DNA from 4 places in the Parabacteroides absconsus genome. Region 4 is predicted to be linked to each of the others. Evidence: riboswitches for the same ligand, from Rfam matches in the RefSeq annotation. Region 4 holds a riboswitch; each other region holds the start of a gene.
The links. Region 4 has a riboswitch for cobalamin ahead of cobJ (precorrin-3B C(17)-methyltransferase). Riboswitches for the same ligand answer to the same signal wherever they lie in the genome.
Positions count from the first base shown of each region.

Region 1: linked by a shared signal. The riboswitch ahead of NEE14_RS07805 (TonB-dependent receptor) and the one ahead of cobJ (precorrin-3B C(17)-methyltransferase) in region 4 are both predicted to bind cobalamin.
Region 2: linked by a shared signal. The riboswitch ahead of NEE14_RS02030 (ABC transporter substrate-binding protein) and the one ahead of cobJ (precorrin-3B C(17)-methyltransferase) in region 4 are both predicted to bind cobalamin.
Region 3: linked by a shared signal. The riboswitch ahead of NEE14_RS07875 (TonB-dependent receptor) and the one ahead of cobJ (precorrin-3B C(17)-methyltransferase) in region 4 are both predicted to bind cobalamin.

Region 1 is NZ_CP146284.1:1,776,855-1,782,390, forward strand. Features, by position in the region: gene NEE14_RS07800 (hypothetical protein) at 1-1,256, opposite strand, end outside; gene NEE14_RS07805 (TonB-dependent receptor) at 1,295-3,658, opposite strand; cobalamin riboswitch at 3,795-3,998, opposite strand; gene NEE14_RS07810 (hypothetical protein) at 4,635-5,120, shown strand; gene NEE14_RS07815 (hypothetical protein) at 5,255-5,536, shown strand, end outside.
Region 2 is NZ_CP146284.1:470,046-475,581, reverse strand. Features, by position in the region: gene NEE14_RS02040 (ABC transporter ATP-binding protein) at 1-144, opposite strand, end outside; gene NEE14_RS02035 (iron ABC transporter permease) at 137-1,174, opposite strand; gene NEE14_RS02030 (ABC transporter substrate-binding protein) at 1,179-2,354, opposite strand; cobalamin riboswitch at 2,413-2,618, opposite strand; gene cobI (precorrin-2 C(20)-methyltransferase) at 2,696-3,397, shown strand; gene carB (carbamoyl-phosphate synthase (glutamine-hydrolyzing) large subunit) at 3,486-5,536, opposite strand, start outside.
Region 3 is NZ_CP146284.1:1,793,098-1,798,633, reverse strand. Features, by position in the region: gene NEE14_RS07885 (TonB-dependent receptor) at 1-683, opposite strand, end outside; gene NEE14_RS07880 (sirohydrochlorin cobaltochelatase) at 781-1,665, opposite strand; cobalamin riboswitch at 1,796-1,997, opposite strand; cobalamin riboswitch at 2,126-2,355, shown strand; gene NEE14_RS07875 (TonB-dependent receptor) at 2,408-4,591, shown strand; gene NEE14_RS07870 (sirohydrochlorin cobaltochelatase) at 4,591-5,523, shown strand.
Region 4 is NZ_CP146284.1:287,079-292,614, reverse strand. Features, by position in the region: gene cobM (precorrin-4 C(11)-methyltransferase) at 1-402, opposite strand, end outside; gene cbiE (precorrin-6y C5,15-methyltransferase (decarboxylating) subunit CbiE) at 406-1,605, opposite strand; gene cobJ (precorrin-3B C(17)-methyltransferase) at 1,602-3,038, opposite strand; cobalamin riboswitch at 3,092-3,299, opposite strand; gene NEE14_RS01155 (GtrA family protein) at 3,360-3,749, shown strand; gene NEE14_RS01150 (SDR family NAD(P)-dependent oxidoreductase) at 3,759-4,487, opposite strand; gene NEE14_RS01145 (GtrA family protein) at 4,499-5,032, opposite strand.

The DNA.
Region 1 (5,536 bases), 1.5 Mb from region 4:
TCAAAGTAATAACCTTCGGCTATTTCCACACCCTTTTCTACATTGCCCGTTGCGATATCATATATATAGATACAAGGATTGGCATCTTGGGTATTCACGCCGATATAGGCCTTTCCGTCTACAATCACCGAACGCTGCGCGAAACGGCCGGCGCTATAAGGGATTTCCGCACCCTGATAACTCAAACGGCTTCTCTCACCAGTAGACAGATCTATTATCGTATAGTAATGGCTGAAATCATCTATATCCGTTCCGGCCGCATCATTACGCGCATAAGCCAAAGCCTTCCCGTTACCCAGATTCTGGATGGTAAGCAATTTGCCGTCAGCATTCGGATATCCCTCGTAACTGGCATCAAAATCTGTCTCACCCTTTTTAATACGAAGCAAATGACCTTTCTCTATATCATCTTCATCGGAAAATGCAGCCAGATACAAGTCGCCGTCCTGATACAAGACGATGCTTTGCAACAATTCGCCGTATGCACTGCCTGCCATCTCATGCGCCAAGCTGTTCACCTTATTGCTCTCGACGGTCATAGTGGAAGGATTAATAACAGCCGTCAGGAAATTGGACGTAGCCTTTCCATATCGTCCCGACTTATCTTTGGCAAAATAGAAATAGAACAATTTCCCGGCAGACTCGTTGTACGTCAGTATTCCAGATGCATTGAATACCTTGGCATCTTCGGGAAGAGGCAGATCCAATGTTCCTTCCCCGACAATGTGCATATCGTCGGTGTTCAGCTTGGTCCATATAATCTTATCGGCATCACCGTTGGCCGCCATGATAAGCAGAATGTTATCGTCCAGCCATGCATGAGTATAGCTTCGTACCTTATAGGTATTCTCCACAAAAGGCTGTTCCTGAATGACCTTTACCGAGTTATCCACTACCTGCAATTTAGTGAAACGGTCGTTCGATGTAGGAACCTGATAATAATATTTGCCTTTCACGATGGCCTCCATAGAATAGGTCACGTCTTCCGAGCGGAATTCCACACCATCATTCCGTATATCAATCATCGGCTGTCCGGCATCTAATGAACTGACACTTTTAACAATGGTTCCGTCACCACGGTTCATGCCACCATGCTGGCCGATCGTCATAAAGATATCAAAATGACAGCTCGAAGCTTCAACCTGCCCGTTATTGTCGTTTCCATTATCGGGCACCGGATCCTCATCATCCGAACAAGCACTAAATGTCATTAGTGCAGCAGCAAACAAGTAGAATGCAGATTTCAATTTTTTCATTTTCAACATGCTTTTAATATTAATGTATAATTCAATGATTACTCGATGAACAGCCGGAACTTGGCCATAAAAGCACGCCCGGGCTTCTGAAGCTTGTAGTTATCATAAGCCAACTTATCGAGGAAGTTGGTACATTCCACAGACACGTTGTAGCGACCGTTATGCCAGGAATAGGTGATATCAGCATCACAGATGTGCTGTGTAGGAATTTTTGCCTTACTCTCACGTGCTCCATAAGCCTCCCAAGTAAGAAAATACCAATGCACCCACTGATAATCCATGCCAATACGCAAACGGCTGTTGTGCAGGAACACGTCATGGAACGTGTACGAGGCCCCAGAACTACTGAACAGCCAGGGACGGTTCGGAACACGGTTCATATAGGTGGCCGATGGTTTCCCGTCGTCCTTCAGCTTGCGCTGGTCACGGGCGTCCTGATAGCTGACATTGGCCGAAAGCTGAAGCCTGCCGTCAAAATCATAGCGGACTTCCCCTTCCATCCCCTTGATATTGACCGCCGGAACATTCTCATATTGCATCATTCCTTCTTTTTCAGAAACAGTAGCCTGAATATAATCATCCACAAACCGGAGGAAACCGTTCAGTTCATACGAAAGAGTATGCGCACCGGCGGGATGCCATGTACCGAACAAACCGAGGTTCACATTATCACTCTTTTCCGGTTTTAAGGCTACATTGGCATACACCGTCGTTCCGTTGCCTAACAATTCGCGGGCTAATGGAAGGCGTACACTATGTTCGAAGGAAGCTTTGACAGCCAGCGGCTGAAAAAAATTATAGCGCAGTCCGGCTCCATATCCAGGATAACTTTTGGTACTGGAACCCTTTACTTCATCCGAACCGGTCTGCCAATACAGATCGGTCTGGCGGATATTCAGGTGGTTCACGTAATTCTTCACGAAAAAAGAATTTTCCATCCGTCCGTCCCAAAGCGACTGATGGTAAGCCAGTCCCACAATATGTTTGCAAAGCACGTCGTTTGCCGCTTCAAAATCGGTATCCAGCTCATCATAGCGGTTGTTTCCGGTACGGTTCAACATATAATTCAGATTGATGCTATGAGATGCACTAAATGCATAGTCCAGATTACCCCGCACGACCGTAAGCGGACGATTGTAATGGCGTATGGAACGCCCACGCCCCGTGATCTCATTACGTGAACTTTCTATGTAGTTCCCGTTCCAGTCGTATTTGCGGTAAGCCGTATCGACTGTTATCGAATAGTCCCAAGTATGCGAGAACAAGGCGTTGAACCGCAGCCGGTCCAGTAGGAAATGATCCTTCTGGTAGCGTGCCGAAACATTCCAGGCATCACTCTGACGTTCAGCCATTCCATAAACCTTACTTTGCACGGATCCGGTCTGTAATTTTTTATCCACCTTTGAATACGATGCTGAAACAAAGAAAGCATCCGCCCACGACTTGTTCCGGAATCCGGCTTCCAGCTGTGTCAATACGGAGAAATAGCCATCGTGGAAACGCCGGCGGTCAGACGGCACGTATTTACGGCTGTCCTCATCCCAAACCTCCACTCCTTTCATCATATAGTCGTTCAGGGAATAACTGATTCCGACTGTAGGATGGACAATCAGACCGGTTCGCTTTTCCACGAACTGAGCGTTCAAGTCAGCCTTGTGGGTATGAAAAGACCCAACGCTGTAGGAAACATCCAGGTAATTCTTCTGTTCCTGGCGGGTAATGATATTGATGGCACCTCCCAATGCATCAGTTCCCAGGCTGGCCGGAACCACACCCTTGTAAATCTCTACACGATCAATAATATTTACTGGCAGGTTGGAAAGCGAGACTCCGCTTCCCTTGATATCCAAAGGAACTCCGTCGATGAAATACCGGACGGAATTTCCCGACATACCGTTGATAGACAAGTCATAATCGGAACCTACGCCTCCTTCTTGGCGGATCTTCACGCCCGCGCTGTGGTCCACTAATGTCGTAAGATTGTTCAAGGAGTTGACTATAGGCTTCACGTCCAACGCATTGACAGAAAAAGCCCCTTCTCTTATTTTCTGTGAGCGGCTCTTCCCGTAGACATTAACCCCATCCAAACTCACGGAACTCTCTTTCATCACAAAGTCTCTCGTCATATTCTGGTTCAGAACAATCGTCTTTTCCAGGGTTTCATACCCCAGAAATGAGAGAGACAAGGTATAAGTTCCTGATTTCAGGCGCAATGAGTATTTGCCGTCGGCATCGCTATAAGTACCCAAAGTTGTTCCCTTGACAGAAACAGTAACCTGTGGCATGGCACTACCGTCACGTGCCGTTATTTTCCCCGACAGGATAAAGTTATGCTGGGCAGCCGCTTCCAGACCGACAAACCACGAAGCCAACAGCAAAAACAGACAAAAAGAAAATTTCATCTTCATTTATTTCATTTCCTTAGTAACATCCTATATGCTTAGGGGGTAAAAGAAGAATGAAGTCTCTTTTTTATTGAAAGAAAAAAGATAGAAAATCAAATCTGATATTTTAATAGCCTTATTCCCCGAAAGCATCAAAACAAAGCTGTCACTGGCAGGTCTTCTGACTTGTTCCGTTCCAAGAAGCCTTCCCATCCGGCATCCGGACAGTGGCATAGAGTTTCTTAGAAGCAAATAAAGGAACTCACAGCAGCGGGTCTGTTCCGGATTTGCACCGGATTCCCTTTTCATCACCTAATCTTCGGAAAAAGAGCGGTGAACCAATAACGTAGGCAAAAGTAGAAAAAAAATATGAAATGTATTAATTTAGAGTTTAAAATTTATTTTAGCTGTAGAAAAGCCTGGATATTATAAGAAGTCGTCGAGTATGTTTATTAAAGGCTATAAATTTCACGTATATTATTTGCTGACATTTCATCTACTTCATCCATAAAAAGATTGAATGGCAATTTATTTTTATTTCCAATCTCAACTCCTTCTCTCCACTTTTTCTGACATAAAATGGTAAAGCAAAGAAAAAGTTTATATCTTTGTAATGTTTCCTTTCCACGCCGATGATAAGGGTGTGGAGGGAAACAAGACATATTATTGAAAGGCGTTTACTTGACGCTTTGGTTTTGACACTCTAAGAATCTCGCAAATTCGTTAATGATTAGTCAAAAACAAAGCAACGGTGGATGCCCTCGGGTGTATATATGTATAGCCCTTTTATACCCTCTTGGTTCCTACCTTTATACCAAGAGGGAAAGGGTGAGTTATATAATACTATCGGCGTGGGGCTTTCGGCGTTGTTCGTTTCGACTAATCGGGCAATGCGAGAGCCTTTAGAGTGTGGGACGAGCAACAAGTACAGTTCCCACGCTTTTTTTGTTTAATAGCCTTTTTGGGGGATTGGAAGGCTTTACACTTTATTGCTATGAATAATTTAGAATTTAAAAACCATTTAAAATGTACCCTTAAAAAAAAGAGATTATTATTTTACGTTGTGTTGTCTTTTTTGTTTCCAGGTATATCTTATTCGCAAAATGGCATAAAATATTCAACCTATGATCCTATTTATGTCCCTAATATACAATACAACATACCTGTTCCACCTAACATTGAAGAGGAGTATATGCTGAAAAAACAAGCTACAAAAAATCGTATTGATGCAGAAAAACGTAAGAATATTATAGGATATTACTTAAGTAGTAATAAAGAATGGGTTGAAGTACGCTTACATTTGAAAACAGATCCTGCTACTACAAATGATTTATACGTAGATGGATATACAAAATTGGGTAGTCAACTAATGAAAAAATGTAATGCACAAGTATATGAGGTCACTCGTGTTTTTGATGGTGATTTAGTAGATTATTTTAATTATAAAATTAAAGTAGAAGGAAGAAGTATCTATTTTTAAATAGATTAATTAAGCCTAAATAGTTAAAGTTCATCTTGAATATTCCTTTGGTTTCTTTATCAATAACATGAAGTAAACATTTGGGGAAATAAAAACAAATTCTTATATAAAATAACATTCATAAATATATTGTCATGAAATTCTATAACACATTCAGTAAATACATATTAATTATAATACTTTCTTGTGTATCAATATCAATCAATGGACAAACTTTTTATTACAGTAAAAACATTAATAATTTATGGGGCAAATGGGATAATAATATTAGCTATACACTAGGAGGAACTTACTCTCATTTTTACATTTATTCTACAAATGATCATCCTTCTAACTATAAAATATTAGTAAGTATCCCTCTTTTTGATCCTAATATTATAAGTAAAAAAATAAAGAAAGAAACAGTCAAGAAAAAA
Region 2 (5,536 bases), 180 kb from region 4:
TCCTACACCATTCTCGCCCAACAGACACGTCAGTTCGCCGCTTCGGATAGTAGCCTGAATATGCGAAGCTACTTCTTTCGTATGATGTTTCTTGATGGAATAGCCAATTGACAAATCATCCAGTCGGATCGTTTCTTTATTCATTCCAGTCATTTTTACGTTTATTAAACAAGACGGAAGCCACGACAGGCGCGCCCACCAATGCCGTTACCGAATTAACCGGTAAAGCCCCTTCAAAACCAGGCATGCGGGCCAGCAGATTACAGATTAAAGCCAAAGCTGCACCTAATAATAAGGTTGCAGGCATCAAAGTCCGATGATCGGACGTTTGAAACATGGCTCTTGCCAAATGAGGAACCGCCAATCCTAAGAAGATAATCGGACCACAATAAGCTGTTACAATAGCAGTCAACACACCGGCCGAAACAATTACCAACAGGCGGGCCCGCTTGATATTCAGTCCTAAGTTACGGGCATAGCCGTCGCCCAGCAGCATCAGGTTTAATGTCTTGATAAGCAAGAAAGACAAAGGAAGCAGAATGGCCATCAAGGTAACAAACAACATCATCTGATTACCAGACACACGCGAGAAACTACCTAATCCCCAGATTACATACGCCCGGATATCTTCTTCCACACTGAAGAATTTCAAGACACCTATCACCGCATTCGATACATAACCGATCATGACACCAATAATCAGCAGGGTGACGTTTCCCTTTACTTTCTGCGAGACATAAACAATCAGCGCCATGACCGACAAGGAACCAATAATAGCGGCAACCGACAAAGCAATCTCTCCCATTACGCCCAATCGGCTCAACGCCACGCCGCCCAAGCTTCCGCTCAACAGAATGACAAAAGCAACGCCCATGCTGGCACCGGAACTGATTCCCAACACCGAAGGTCCTGCCAACGGATTACGGAACACGGTTTGCATCTGCAATCCACTGACAGCCAAACCCGCGCCCGCAGCCAGCGCAGTCAAAGCCTGTGGTAAACGGGATTTCCAGACAATGTTCTGCCAAGAGACAGGTTCGTTTCCTGTACCTGTCAGAATATTCCAGATAGATTGTGCAGGAATAGCAACCGAGCCCAACAATAAATTCAGCAGCAGCAGCACAAGGATCAGCAACAGGATCAACAACATCCGGTAAGTATGAGTATAGCGCATGCCCTTATTCCTTTAATAGTTTATAAAAGACAGGCTTGTGATCCGGCAATAACTCCGGATGAAAGATATGCAGCAGATCCGCCAAGATGACTTCCGGAGCCGTCGGCATTTCCTCATAAAAAGGAGTTGTCTTCATGTTACAGTAAATGATTCCATGTTCACGGAATGCCTTGAAATCGGCATAACGTGCATCCTGTTCCTTTAATGCCTCATACGAAAATTCTCCCGGATAACTATTGACAATACGCCAGTAATCAGCATTGTCTGCCTGATTATAGACCGTCTCGAAATCGAGGGTCACACCGCCCGAACGCTCATCATCTTTCAGGAAATAATCAGCGCCGGCATCTTTAAACAGCTGGGCCAGGAAACTCTTTCCACCAACCGCATACCAGTTTCCACCTCTCAATTCACCACTGAAAACAACCGGACGGCGTTTCACCTTGCCATCTGCAGTCAAAGCTTTCAACTCATTATAGCGCTGTTCGATAGTCTGGAAACAGGCATTGGCTTCCTTTTCCATTCCGCACAACAAACCGACGAACTTAATCCATTCGGCCTGTCCCAGCGGAGTCATTTCCTTATATCCCAAATGAGGAACCAGCGGAATTCCTACATCCTTCAGGGCTTCATAGCCGCCACGTTTAAACGGAGATATCAGAATCAGGTCCGGATTCATGCTCATAACGGCTTCGTTATTGAAATTCCCTTCAATGCCGATCTTTACCGTTTTTCCACTTTTCAGCTGCTGATTCATCGTTTCATTAAACAAGTGGCGCGTACTGGTAATTCCTGTCACCCGTTCGGTTTCTCCCAACTTGATAAAATTAGAAAGCTGTAAGGAAGTCATGCAAATCACACTTCTCACCGGTATTTCCAACTTTTCATATCCTTCCGGAATTGATGTTGACTGATCGCCCCGACGCACCAAAGCATAATGATATTCACCCGCACTTTCTGATTGCGGATCATGAATATCCACTAAGGCAGCCTTTCCTTCATAACGGATTTCAAACCCTTCAGCATATTCCGGTACAATTTTCTCAGTAAAAACCGCTTCCGTTGCTACATCTGCATCCGATCCGTTAGCCTGTTCGTTCGTCGGACGAGAAGTACAACCCGCCATTACGGCAAGAAGCAACACAGCTTCTGCTATTCGCTTTAGATTCATAACTGTCATTTTATCTACCAATTCTGCTCTCTCTTTCCATAACCACGCAGAAAGTAAAGCCATCTAAGTTATATCTTGTAACCAGGCAGGTCTTCTGACTTTGTCTTGTTCGAAGTTCCTTCCCGAATAGTTATCTATCCAGTGGAACAGAGGTTACTCCGAATCCTGTAAAGACTTACAGCAGCGTGGACTGTCCGGGACTTTCACCCGGTTCCCTTTTCATCCGTTCCTTGCTTCACGAAGGAAACAGACACCTGTTACTTGGCACAAAAGTAATAAAAAACTCGACCGATACTTGCGAATAAAGCGTAAAATAAAGATTTTTGCATTTCTATTCAACATTAGTAAATATGAACAGAACAATTACATTTGTTTCTTTGGGTCCGGGTGAACCCGAATTAATCACCGTAAAAGGATTGAAAACCTTACAACAGGCAGATCAAATCTTCTGTCCGGCAACTCTGACACCTTCGGGAAAGCAAGTGTCAAGAGCGGCCAATATCCTGAAAGCTTTAGAAATAGAAGAACACAAGATTCGCCCGTTTGTATTGCCCATGAGCAAAGACAGGCAAAAAGCTATCGAAGCCTATGACCAGCTTCTGGTTGACGCTGCCGGCTCACTTCGTGAAGGGAAAAAGGTGGTTATCGTAGCGGAAGGCGACGCCGGATTCTATACTTCTATCCAATACATATATCATCAACTGGAGAAAGAACATATTGAAGTAAGACGTGTACCGGGAATTCCGGCTTTTATTGCCGCCGGAGCAACTGGAGGATTACACATTGTCAAGCAGGAAGAACGCCTGATGGTAATTCCGGGAACCGCAACAGCCGACGAACTGGCTCAATTCATCCGACAAGGATACAACTTAGTAATCATGAAACTGTCGGCTTGCATCGAGGCTGTCCATGAATGTATCCGCCGGCATCCGGAAACACATTTCCACTACTTCGAAAACGTAGGAACCGAGAAAGAGAAATATATTTCCGATCCTGAAATAATAGCACAGACAAACTTCCCCTATTTCTCGTTATTGATCATTCAGGCATGACAATAAACAAATAGAGCCGCTGAAAGCCAGGCGAACCTGATGCTTTCAGCGGCTTATCTTTCAAATCCAGTCTATACAACTTGATTTATCAATATTCTTGCCAGCTCTTGATCTGAATATCATCCAGACTCAATGTACAGAATGCATTAATAAATGCACTCGCCAAACGAGCATTCGTAATCAACGGAATATTCAAATCGATGGCCGCACGACGAATCTTATATCCATTGTCCAACTCACCGGCAGAAAGATCTCTTGGTATATTCACTACCATATCAATCTTCTTCTCATGCAACAATCTCAAAGCCTGAGGTTCTTTTCCGGTTTCACTTGGCCAATATACCAATGTACTTGGAATGCCATTTTCAGTAAAGAAGCGGTGTGTACCACCCGTTGCATACAAATTATAACCTTTCTGAGCCAACAGACGTGCAGCATCCAGCATAGCTACTTTCTGTTTAGCAGTACCGGTTGATAACAGAATGTTCTTTTCCGGAATACGTTGTCCGACAGAAAGCATACTCTTCAGAATTGCTTCCGAAACATCATCACCGATACAACCAACTTCACCCGTAGAAGCCATATCTACACCCAAGACAGGATCTGCCTTCTGCAAACGGTTGAATGAGAACTGAGAGGCCTTAATACCTACATAGTCCAAATCAAACTCGTTCTTGTTCGGCTTTTCCACCGGCAGACCTAACATAACCCGAGTAGCCAGTTCGATGAAGTTAATCTTCAATACCTTGCTGACAAACGGGAAACTACGAGAAGCACGCAGGTTACATTCAATTACCTTGATTTCATTTCCTTTCGCCAGGTATTGAATATTGAACGGTCCTGAGATATTTAATTCTTTAGCAATCTGCTTACTGATCTTCTTAATACGACGAACTGTTTCCACATACAGTTTCTGCGCCGGGAACTGAATGGTAGCATCACCGGAATGGACACCAGCAAATTCGATATGCTCACTGATGGCATACATGATGATTTCTCCGTTTTGTGCAACAGCATCCATTTCCACTTCCTTGCACTGCTCAATGAACTGGCTGACTACAACCGGATGCTTCTTCGAAACATTAGCGGCCAGTTCCAGGAAGCGAACCAATTCATCCTGGTTGGAACATACATTCATGGCAGCACCACTCAGCACATAACTCGGACGAACCAGAACCGGGAAACCTACTTCTTCTACGAACTGGTTAATATCATCCATGGATGAAAGTTCTTTCCAGCGAGGCTGATCAACACCGATGCGGTCAAGCATAGCTGAGAACTTCTCACGGTCTTCTGCATTATCAATGCTTTGAGCTGAAGTTCCTAAAATATGAACATGCTGTGCATCCAGACGCATTGCCAGGTTATTCGGAATCTGTCCACCCGTTGATACAATCACACCGTGCGGATTCTCCAGTTCCAGGATATCCATTACACGTTCGAATGTCAGTTCATCAAAATACAGGCGGTCGCACATATCATAATCCGTAGAAACCGTTTCCGGATTATAATTGATCATTACCGAACGCCAGCCTTCTTTACGAATCGTATTCAAAGCCTGAACGCCGCACCAGTCAAATTCAACCGAACTACCGATTCGATAAGCACCCGAACCCAATACAACAATCGAACGACCGTCGCCTAAATAATGAACATCATTCTCTGTACCATTATAAGTCAGATACAGATAATTGGTCTGAGCAGGATATTCAGCTGCCAATGTATCAATCTGTTTAACAACCGGAACAATACCACGATATTTACGATCCTGACGGACTTGTAAAGTTGCTTTGTCGGTATCTTCCATTTTCTCCTTCAACAAAGCACGGGCGATCTGGAAATCAGAAAAGCCCTGCATCTTGGCCTTGCGCAGTAAATCGTCTGAAACTTCCTGTATCTTACTGAATGCTTCCAGTTCATTGGCAGTCTGGATGATTCGATATAATTTCTGCAAGAACCATTTATCAATCTTAGTCAGATCATGGATCTGATCGATCGTATAACCGGCACGGAAAGCCTTACTGATAACGAAGATACGACGATCGGTCGGCTCTCTCAAGGCCTTATCAATATCTGGAATAACCAGTTCCTTATTTTCTACAAAGCCGTGCATGCCCTGACCAATCATACGGAGACCTT
Region 3 (5,536 bases), 1.5 Mb from region 4:
GCATTCAGGGCAAGATAACCGGAGAAGCGCCTGTTCCCATTGTTGCGCCATCCTGTCTGGTCGGCATAATTGACATTGGCATAGTAATTGACAGGCCCTAATAACTTGCCACCTACACCTAAAGTCGCTTCCTTGTTCTCGAAGCTGCCGTAGGCAACCCGAGCATTGAGTGTCTGCCGTTCAGTCGGTGCTTTACGGACGATATTCAAGATACCGCCAACAGCCGAATGGCCATATAAGACAGAGGCCGGTCCTTTCAGTAATTCAATGGATTCGACGGCCGAAAGATCCGGAACAGGATATGAATTGTTGATGGCAGAGCGTTCGTCTCGTACTCCGTCGATCATCAGTACGGCATGATCGAAACCACGTACAGAGATTTGTTGGAAAGCTCCGTAGGAAGTCTGTATCCGGATTCCCGGCATGAAGCGGACAGCGTCCTGGATGTTTCTGATTCCTCGGATTTCCAAACTCTTCGACTCGATTCCATTGACAGAAAGCGGCAGATATTTCATGGGAACATCGAGCTTGGTAATCTGAGGTCGTGCTTTTCTGGCTGTCTGAATGACTACTTCCTGCAAATTATAAGTTGTGTCGGCTGCAGGTGAAACCGTTTTTTTCTCCTGGGCATGAATGCCACATGTCAAGCTTACGAGAGGTAAGATAATCCATGTTTTTTTCATATAAAATGTTTTTTGAATAAGACATACTTCTCCTTACCCGGAAGAAAATGAGTCTCTTCCGGGCAGAAAAAGTGTATAAAAATTGTTGGATGATTTGTTATTCTTTGTCGGCAGCGTATGCCTTCTTTTTATCGGAGATGTCGATAAGTATGTGTTGGGTCATGAACCGGGCATGGTCAATGAAGATATCTTGGATTTCAGGGTTTTGTCCTAATCCTTCCATCAAGACGCTTACCTGATATCCAGCTGATTCCAGGTCTTGCCGGATGTCACCGGCTATGTCGTTCTTGGCATGATCGCCGGCCACGAACATGAATGGTAAGAGCTGGATCTGCTTGATTTTCTTTTGTTCTTTGATTTTTCTGACGGCATCATCCAAAGTCGGATAGCCTTCAACGGTGGCGACAACGAAATCCGGGTGTCCTTCGGCTTCCAGCATATAATCAAGCATTGCATACTGTGCTGTTGCCGGTGTATAAGTTCCGTGACCGACAAGTACGGTCATGGTTTTATCCTTTCCTTTTTGTGACAGGATGGAGATGACTTGCCGGTAATCTTCTGGAGTGTACAGCAGAGGTGTACCCAAGCGGATTTCCTTAAACAGGTCTTTCATGACGTCGATGTCTTTGCGGAGTGATTCCATTTCGATTCCGTCGATGATGTTGGTCGACTGAATCAGGATGTGAGTAAATCCGTCAGCCTTCAGTTGGGCTAATGCTTCTACCGGATTCTTCTTGTAAACCCCTCGTTTTGCCAGGCGGTTCATGACAATACGTGAAGTGTACGCTTCGCGGAACTCAAGGTCAGGGAAAGCTTCTTGTGCTTTCTGATTGATGGCATCGATGGTCAATGCCCGGGTATCGTCGTGCGTAGTCCCGAAATGAACGAGCAGCAAGGCTGCCTTATCGCCTGCCTGCATGGTTTCAAACAGGTTCGATGGGACGTAGTTGCCTTCCGTATGGGCATAAGCCTGATGCAGCATTCCGGAGGCCGCAGTTACGCACACGATGAATAGTCTTTTAAGATTCATCATATCCAAGGGTGTTTTAAATGTAAAATATATCTCAACATTCGTTATAAGTTTATTCAATTCCCGGAATAAACATTCCATATTAATCGAATTTGTTCAGGCAGGTTTCCTGACTTCACCTTAAGAAGAAAAGCCTTCCCATCTTGAAAGATAGTGGCACGGAGTGTGTATTCTTCTCATTTGCAGGTGTTACAGTAGCGGGTACTGCTCCGGATTCACACCGGATTCCCTTTTCAAGTCCACACCGAAAGGTTGTGAATCTCACCTCAACGCTGCAAAGATAAATTTAATTTTGGAAATACTATCTGTTTTCTGAAAAAATTATCTCTTTCTGCAAGCAGTTGTTGTATATAGGAAAATACTTCTTCTTTTTTAAAGTTACAAAATGATAGTTTATTTCAAATTAAAGATGTACCTTCGCCGCCGTATTGGTGATATTATTCTCGATCCCAGAGATAATATAAAAGGGAATCCGGTGTGAATCCGGAACAGTTCCCGCTACTGTAAATTCCCTGCTCCATTGAGCAGCAGCTATAGGAAATCACCGCTTTGCCACTGTTGCCGGATCGTCATGGTCAGGCTGACGGGAAGGTTCTTTCCTTAGGAACAAGTCAGGAAACCTGCCAATATGTTTTAGTGAGAATGAACGCTCTTTCGGGAGGTAAAGAGTATTAGTACACAAACATTTTTATTCATGGAAACAAAAAAGATGTTGGCAACCTTGCTGATTGCAGGTTGCGCACAAAGTGTTTTCGCACAAGACCGTGTGATAACAGGCCGAGTAATTGATGCAGAAACGGGGCGCCCGGTATCGGGTGCCAATATCCGGGTTTCAGAAAGCTTGACAGGATGTACAACGAATAATGAAGGGTATTTCCAGTTGAGCCTGCCTGATAATGCTGACCGGATTCGTATTTCGCATCTGGCATATGAACCGGAGTCGTATAATGTAACACATACGGACCAGAACATTGAGATTCGCCTGATCGAAAAGTATGTGAACATTAATCCGGTGGTAGTTACCGGTACCGGTACTCACCGGAGAATGGATAACTCGCCCATACCGGTACAGGTGTATTCGGCCAAGGACCTGCGGACTGCCAACGTAACGAATGTGCAGGAAGCTATGACAAAACTCAACCCAAGTATTTCGTTCATGACCAACGGTATGGGAACAACCATGAGCATGAACGGTTTGACCGAGCGTTACATCCTGGTCTTGGAGAACGGAAAACGCCTGGCCGGCGATGATACTTATGCGCGTATCGATATGGCAAATGTCAAACGTATTGAAGTCTTGAGCGGTGCGGCTTCAGCGTTGTATGGAAGTGATGCAATTGCCGGTGTTATTAATATCATCACCGATGATGCCCAGAATAAGGCCAACATAACCAGTAATACGCGTTATGGCAGCAAGAACCAGTTTACTCAGTCGGTAAATGCGGATTTCCAGACCGGAAAATTCGGTTCGTTTACTTCTTATCAGCGTCAGCAGTCGGATGGCTGGCAGCTGAATCCGTATACGGAGGGAAAAGATGGCAATTTAGTGGAAACAAACAAGCAGGCTTCGACGGCTTTTCATTCGAATACGATCAGCCAGCGTTTTACCTTCGATCCGACCGACCGTCTTTCATTCTATCTGAGAGGAAATATTTATACGCATAAAACGGATCGTCCTATGCCGATGGGCGACAATACCACCAATTATGACATACGGCACGAAACATTTACCTATGGAGCGGGTGCACAGTATATGATCAATAAGAAATCGTATCTGAATGCGGATTATTTTTCCGATAACCATAGTACTTATAAAGATTTTTTCACCGGAGATAATCAGGGAACCAACGAGATGACCAAACGTATTCATCATCATAACCTGAATGTGAAGGGAATCTTTCAGTTGGGCCAGTACAACAAGCTTTCTGGCGGTTTCGAGTTTATTCGTGAGCTGCTGAGCAGCCAGACGGATAATATTGCCGGAAAAGGAGTATCAACAATGGCCTTTTATGCCCAGGATGAAGTGAACTTCAGCAAGCATTTTCAAGGAGTTGTCGGACTGAGGTATATTTATCATCAGAATTTCCACAGTTATGCAACTCCCAATGTGGCTTTGCTTTATAAAGTAGGCGGCTTTAATTTTCGGGGTTCGTATGCCTCGGGTTTCCGTTCGCCCAGTTTGGCTGAACTGTACACTTTCTCTGAATCCAAGCGGACTTCGCGGCTGACCATCGGTAATGTGAATCTGAAACCGGAAAAGAGTGATAACCTGACGCTGAGTGCGGAATATACAAACCGTAACTTCTCGATATCAGCTTCCGGATTTTACAACCACATCCGCGATATGATCAATTACCGTGAATTCAGTCAAGAAGAAACCAACCGCTATAATCAGGAAAACGGAACAGATTTTGCCAGTGTCCAGATCCGTGACAACATCCAGAATGCGACGATCAAAGGCTTCAATGTCCGTTTTGATGCTTATATCGGTGCCGGATTCTCGATGAACGGTGGCTATACGTTTGTAGATGCGAAAGATAACACCAACGACAGGCCGGTTGACAAGAGTGTAAAACATAGTGGCGTGGTGGCTGCTCTATGGAATCATACCTGGAATAAATATACCTTGAATGTGAATTTCAACGGGCGTATCCAGGGAGAACGCTTCTCTCAGAGTTATGGATATGCGCCGAAATTCTCTCTCTGGAACCTGAATACGACGCATCGGTTTGTGTTGAAGGATTTTATTCTTGAACCGGGCGTAGGCGTGGAGAACTTATTTAATTATGTGGATGACCGGCCTTATAATTCCAACTATGCGACTTTGACGCCGGGACGTACCTATTACGTCAGTTTGCTGGTGAAATTCAATAAGTGATGTACCGACGGGATTTTCTGAAAATAGTCATGGTTCTGTTGGCTTGCCTTGGTTGGGAGCATCCGCTCCAGGCCAAGGTCGGGCGTGAGTTCGTCGCTTCGGATATCCGTGAGACGATGCAGAAAGGCGATAAGCTGGCTATTCTGATGGTCCATTTCGGGAGCGCTTATCCGGAAACCCGCGAAGCCCTCGAACGGATGAATGATCAGGTACGTCAGGCATTTCCGCAAGTCGAAGTCCGACAGGCTTACAGTGCCCGCAGTATTGTCAACCGTGTACGCCGCCAAGGCATCTGGATCGAGCATACGACGGATGCTTTGATCACCCTGAAGAAAGAAGGCTATACGCATGTGGTGGTGCAGCCATCAATTGTGATAGAAGGCGTGGAGATGGAAGCCCTGCGCCGCGATGTGGAGCTCCGGAAAGGACTGTTTAAGGAAATCCGTATCGGCAACCCGCTGCTGTATGATGATGCCGACTATGAGGCTGTGATAAAAGCCCTGACCGGAAGTGCTGTGGCTTCTCATGCCGGTGCCAAGTTGTTGATTGCTAACGGAACCTATCATGCCAGTAATTCGGCTTATGCCAAATTGGGCTATATGTTGCAGGTGTCCGGACATAAAGACTATTTCGTCGGGACTCGCGAAGGCTTCCCGACTTTAGAGACAGTCATTGGTCAGCTCAAGGCAGGTAAATATAAACAAGTGACGTTACTGCCTTTTATGTTTGTCTTGATCAAATCCAACGAAAACCGTGTCTCTGCCTCGTGGCGGGAAGGTTTGGAAAAAGCCGGCTTCAAAGTCGGCCTGGAGGCCAAAGGATTGAGCGACTATGAAGCCATTCGCTGCCTGTTGGTCGAACACATTCAGTTTGCCTTGGCTTACAAGCGTATCACGGTCGCCGAACGGAAAGAAATGTTCGGCAGGTTTTAGTCATTAGATGTGG
Region 4 (5,536 bases):
CGGCGACCAACCATATCTTTCAGGTAAAATATCCAATGCCCATAGTCCGGTATTGTCACTCTGCGTTGTAATTACCGGTTCAGCAGACAACAGACGGGCAAGAGCGACTGTCAGTTCATTGGCGCCACCCACATGACCAGATAAAACGGAGATAACTTGTTTTCCCGTGCTATCAATACATACTATGGCAGGATCCGTATGTTTATCCTGAATCAAAGGAGCTATACTTCTGACACAAATGCCAAGAGCTCCGATAAATACTATCGCATCCGAATCATAAAAGGCCTTTTTCAAATCTGGCAAACGAGATATTGTTACATCTTCATAATGAAAAGATATCTTTTCTGCCAAATCTCTGCCCTTTTCTGAAACTACTATAATTGTTATTCTCTTTATCATCATGTATCAATTTTTACTTCGTTCGGCTTTACATATCGTTATAGGATTAAACTCATCTACTGCGATCCGGATTTCTTCCTTGCATACAAGACCTGCTGCAGGCAATGACGCTTTAAACAAGGACAGACTATCTTCCGATACAGAATTAAATACGACCGTTCCTGTTTCAGCGAGACAAGAAGAAATCTTTTGAAGCATTTCTGGAAGTTTTCCCCCGTGACCACCAATAAAAACAGCATCGGGAGAAGCTAAATCAGACACATCATAGGTCATAAAATCTGCAATAATTGCTTCTATGCCAGGTATTCCCATCCGATGTGAATTGATCTCCATCAGTTCTCTGCCTTCTTGTCTGACTTCAAAAGCAGTAATATGCAAGTGAGGAAATTGCAATTTAGCTTCTATAGAGACAGAGCCCGTACAAAAACCTATATCCCAAAAATTCTTCTTTTCATGCAAATCCAACAGACTTAAAGAGAGCAGACGAACAGGCATTTTAGTAATCATCCGGGACCTTCCGTTCAAATACTCGAAACATGTATCCGGTATGCCAAACGGACGATACATATTCTTTCCATTTTGCTCCAGAATTACACAATTCGGTGTTTGAAAAGACTCAGCAGCCGCCTGTTGAAGCGAGAACTTCCGAATACTCTGTTTTTCAGGATTTCCCAAATTAATTCCTACATACATCACATACATAGAATAGCCATATTCCAGCATGCGTCTGGCTATTTGTGCCGGCGTATGGACATGGTCTGTCAGAATCCCGATCTTGGTGGAACGTTCTATCAATGCATGGTCAAATTCATGCCAAGGACGTCCAGTCAATGACACAATACGCAAATCGTGGTATGGGATTAACAGTGCATGCGCCAACATTTGCAACGAATTAAATGCCGGATAAAGAAATATTCCCGCATGAGGCAGTTTGCGTTTGATAGTATTGGCAAAACCGAAGAACAACGGATCTCCAGACGCAAATACCACAATACTTTCTTTAACCTGTTCATATTGGGAAAACACTTCATCTATCGGACTTTTTATATCAATCCAGATCGCTTGTTGAGGTAATAAAGAACGAACAATTTCGTGATGCCGGACACCTCCTGAAAAAACCCGATGAGACTGGATGATCCGCAATATTTCAGGAGAGAAATCCGGATTCGGACTGTCGTTCATCCCTATGACATAAAAATGGCTCATACGTCTCTACCCGGTTTTAATTGTTCCGCATCATCAAAACAAAGGATCGCATTAACTAAAGTTGCAGCCAAGTTACTACCGCCTTTTCGTCCTTCTACTATTATTTTAGGTATTGAAACAAAAGGCTTTATCATATACTTTGACTCTTTCACATGTACAAATCCGACAGGAGCGGCAATCACGCCAGCCGGATGCGCTTTCTGCTTCCGAATCAGATCGCACAATTCCATTAAAGCCGTTGGTGCATTACCAAAAACGAACAATGCGCCAGGACATTCTTCTGCAGCCAGACGTATTCCGGCTTGTGTACGTGTAATACCTTTTTCTTTGGCCAACTGAACGGTCCTTTCATCTCCCAGATAGCATCTTACATCTACACCTAACCGATGAAGAGCTCCTTTGCGGATGCCAGAAGCCGCCATCGTCACATCTGTTACTATCGTTTTTATTTCTCCATTCTGAAACTTATGAAACAAATTTTCCACAGCATCAGGATCTGTATAAAGAATATCTTCCATTTCAAAATCGGCTGTTGTATGAATGGCATGCAGCAAAGCCCATTTTTTCCCTAATGCTATTTCCGGATGTTTTAATTCTTTTTCTATTGTCCGAAAGCTTCTGATCATGATATCCTGACCGATGCCATATTTCTCCTCTTTATTTTTCTCCTCTCCGAAATATCCCCGCGGAGTAATGATAGCTCGGTTTGATACACCCTCATTATTATCAAAAAAGCTTTGAGAATTTCCTATCAGCAATACTGTAAACATATCGATCTGTTCAGGATCTAATTCTGCTAAAGTACAGGTATGCACACTCTGTTCTGGTCTTCCAGCCTGACGGACATAGCCCACTGGTGTCATACCATTACGTTCTTGCAAAAAGATTTCCTTAAGACGATACAGCTGCCAGTAACGACCTTGACTTTTCGGATTATAAACCGCCGTCACAAAATCGGCCATGGCGGCTGCCCGAATTCGTTTTTCAATTATTTCCCAAGGAGTCATTAAATCAGACAATGATATCACACAAAAGTCATGTCCAATCGGTGCCCCCAGTAAAAACGCTGCCTTCTGAAAAGCACTGATGCCCGGTAATGAAATAATTTCGATATCAGCATTCATCTGCTTCCGCATCTCATAAATTAACGGTGTCATTCCATAAATTCCGGCATCCCCAGAACTAATTACACAAACAACATGTCCTTCCAAGGCATAACGAAAAGCATCTTGGGCTCGTTCTTGCTCCTTTTTCATGCCAGAGTCTATACAAAGTACGTCAGGACGAAGTATTTGCTGAATAAACTGAAAGTAATATTTATATCCGATAATTATATCAGACTCACGAATGGCCGCCAACACGGCTGGTGTGATATCGTCTAAATCACCTGGACCAATACCCACCACAATGATCTTACCTTTGCTTACTATCATAGACTTATTATTTTATCATCCAGAAAATCATCCTGACCCCGGGATTCTCATCTGTTGTTCGCATAATGTTTGGCAGGTTTCCTGACTTCATCTGAAAAAGACAACCTTCCCATTCCCTACAGGAACAGTGGCATTGAGGCTTATGTCCTTTTCTTGTCCAAGATGTCACAGTAGCGGGCACTGTTCCGGATTCTAACCGGATTCCCTTTTCAAATCAAAAGTTGAAAGCACTTTTGTTTCACCAATACAACGACAAATGTATAGATATTTTTCGGGTTAGGCTAATCTTTTGATTATATTTGCAGTGAAATTTATGGATTGATGAAAAATTCTCAACAAATATTTCGTTTCATTATCATCGGCACATTGAATGCTTTTATTACCGCTTTAGTAGTTTGGCTGATGATGGATATACTGCATTTCAACTATATAGCATCCAATGTGACAGGCTATGTAGCTGCATTGCTTAATAATTTTTTCTGGAGTAAATTTTGGATTTTTCATTCTGGCAAAGGGAATTATTTCCAGCAGGCTCTTTTGTTTTTATTAGCCTTTATCTGCGCTTACGGATCCCAATTTGTCTTTTTATTATGGATGGTTGAATTATTAAAATGGAATGAATACATATCTCAATTCATCGGACTTTTCATTTATGGATTTGTAAACTTCCTTATGAATAAAAAGATAACATTCCGTTCCAGGCAAGCATAAAAGTTCAATCTAATTTCGAATAGAAAGTCGCTCCCAAATAAATTCAGGGATCAGACGCCAAAAGAATACTATAACAACATATTTCCAGTCTATTATCACTCGGCGCTTACGTTTGACAACAGCATTCATAATCAATTTTGCCACTTTCTCTTTCCGCATCAATAAAGGATACTTCTTTCCGTCTGCCAGTAAATCAGTAGCAACAAAGCCCGGACGGATATCAGTAAAATAAATTGACAAATGATTCATATGGGCTAATTGGGCCAATGCATCCACATAACAATTTTGAAAGCATTTAGTAGCAGAATAAGCTGGAGCAGCTCCTAACCCTTTCGTTCCAGCAATCGAACTGACTACAGCTATATGCCCTTTTCCCTCGTTACGAAAATATGACCACGCCGCAGTGATCATACGGACAAATCCATCTCCATTAGTCTGCAGAGTCGCTAACTCGATCGTTGGATCCAAATGATAATTTTGCTGTCCAATTCCCGATACATGAAAATACACATCCATTCCTCCACACGCAGCAATTAACCGGTTTAAATTTTGAGGTGCTGAGTCTAAGGTAACATCAATCATTTCAGTATGAATTTGTTCAGGATATAACTTCTGAAGTTCAATCAGCTTATTTATTCTGCGGCCTGCAACACCCACAACCCAACCTTCTTTTGCAAAAAGACAAGCGATCTCCCGACCAATTCCAGATGTTGCTCCAACAATTATGATGCGTTTCATGCGAATAGATTTTATAGTTCTTCTATTTCAGTATCTACTATCAGGCTTTTTTTCTTTCGAAGAGGTCTTCTGATTTTACAGTCCTTATAAACAAACGTCCGATGCAAATTATAATTCCAAAACCAACCAACCAATAAAGATACAATCACCTTGCTTACAATAAATATATTATCAAAAAAATGAGCCAATGTTTCTTGTACCCAGGGAACGCGCTGGATGGATTCAGTCAACCAATAAACACCCCATGTATTCAGACAAATGCTGCCAATCCATACCAATGTATATTTGATAAGAACATATTTCTTTTTACACTCTTTGCTCTTGAATGTCCAATAATAATTAATCGTACAATTTACAATTCCTCCTGCTACAGATCCCATACTTGTAGCCAATACATAATATATATCAAACAGCTTGGCCAATACTATGGTAACAAGAAAATCAGTAGCACTTGATATTTGGGATGTAAACTGAGCCCGCATAAAAGTAAAGAAACCATCTTTCTTGCAAATTTTCTTCACTACTCCTTTTATCCAATCAGACATGAAATTTATTTTTAAGTCAATAAATCCTGTAAAATTAGAACCTATTCCCCAATTTTCTGATAGAAATGACGAAAAGATTTAATTGTAACCACGGAATTTCCTTCTATAAAGCTAAACAACGGTATTCCATATAAAAGAAAAGGTTGTCTCACGACAACCAATTTCCATTGTTAACCTTAAATCTAATACCATGAAAAACACGGTGCAAATATAGGGATTTTATGTTATATAGCACAACCATAGTCATAAAAAACATGCGTATTAACATTATTTATCATATAGAAACCTTTTGACAGGGAGCTAAATAAAGGGGAAAAATTACAACACAAGAAATAACTATTGAGTAGTCATTATAAAAAGAAAAAGGTTGTCTCACGACAACCAATCTCCATTGTTAACCTTAAATCTAATACCATGAAAAACACAGTGCAAATATAGAGATTTTATGTTATACAGCACATAAAAGTCTATCTTTTTCCCATGAATTTAACATAGTTTTTATAT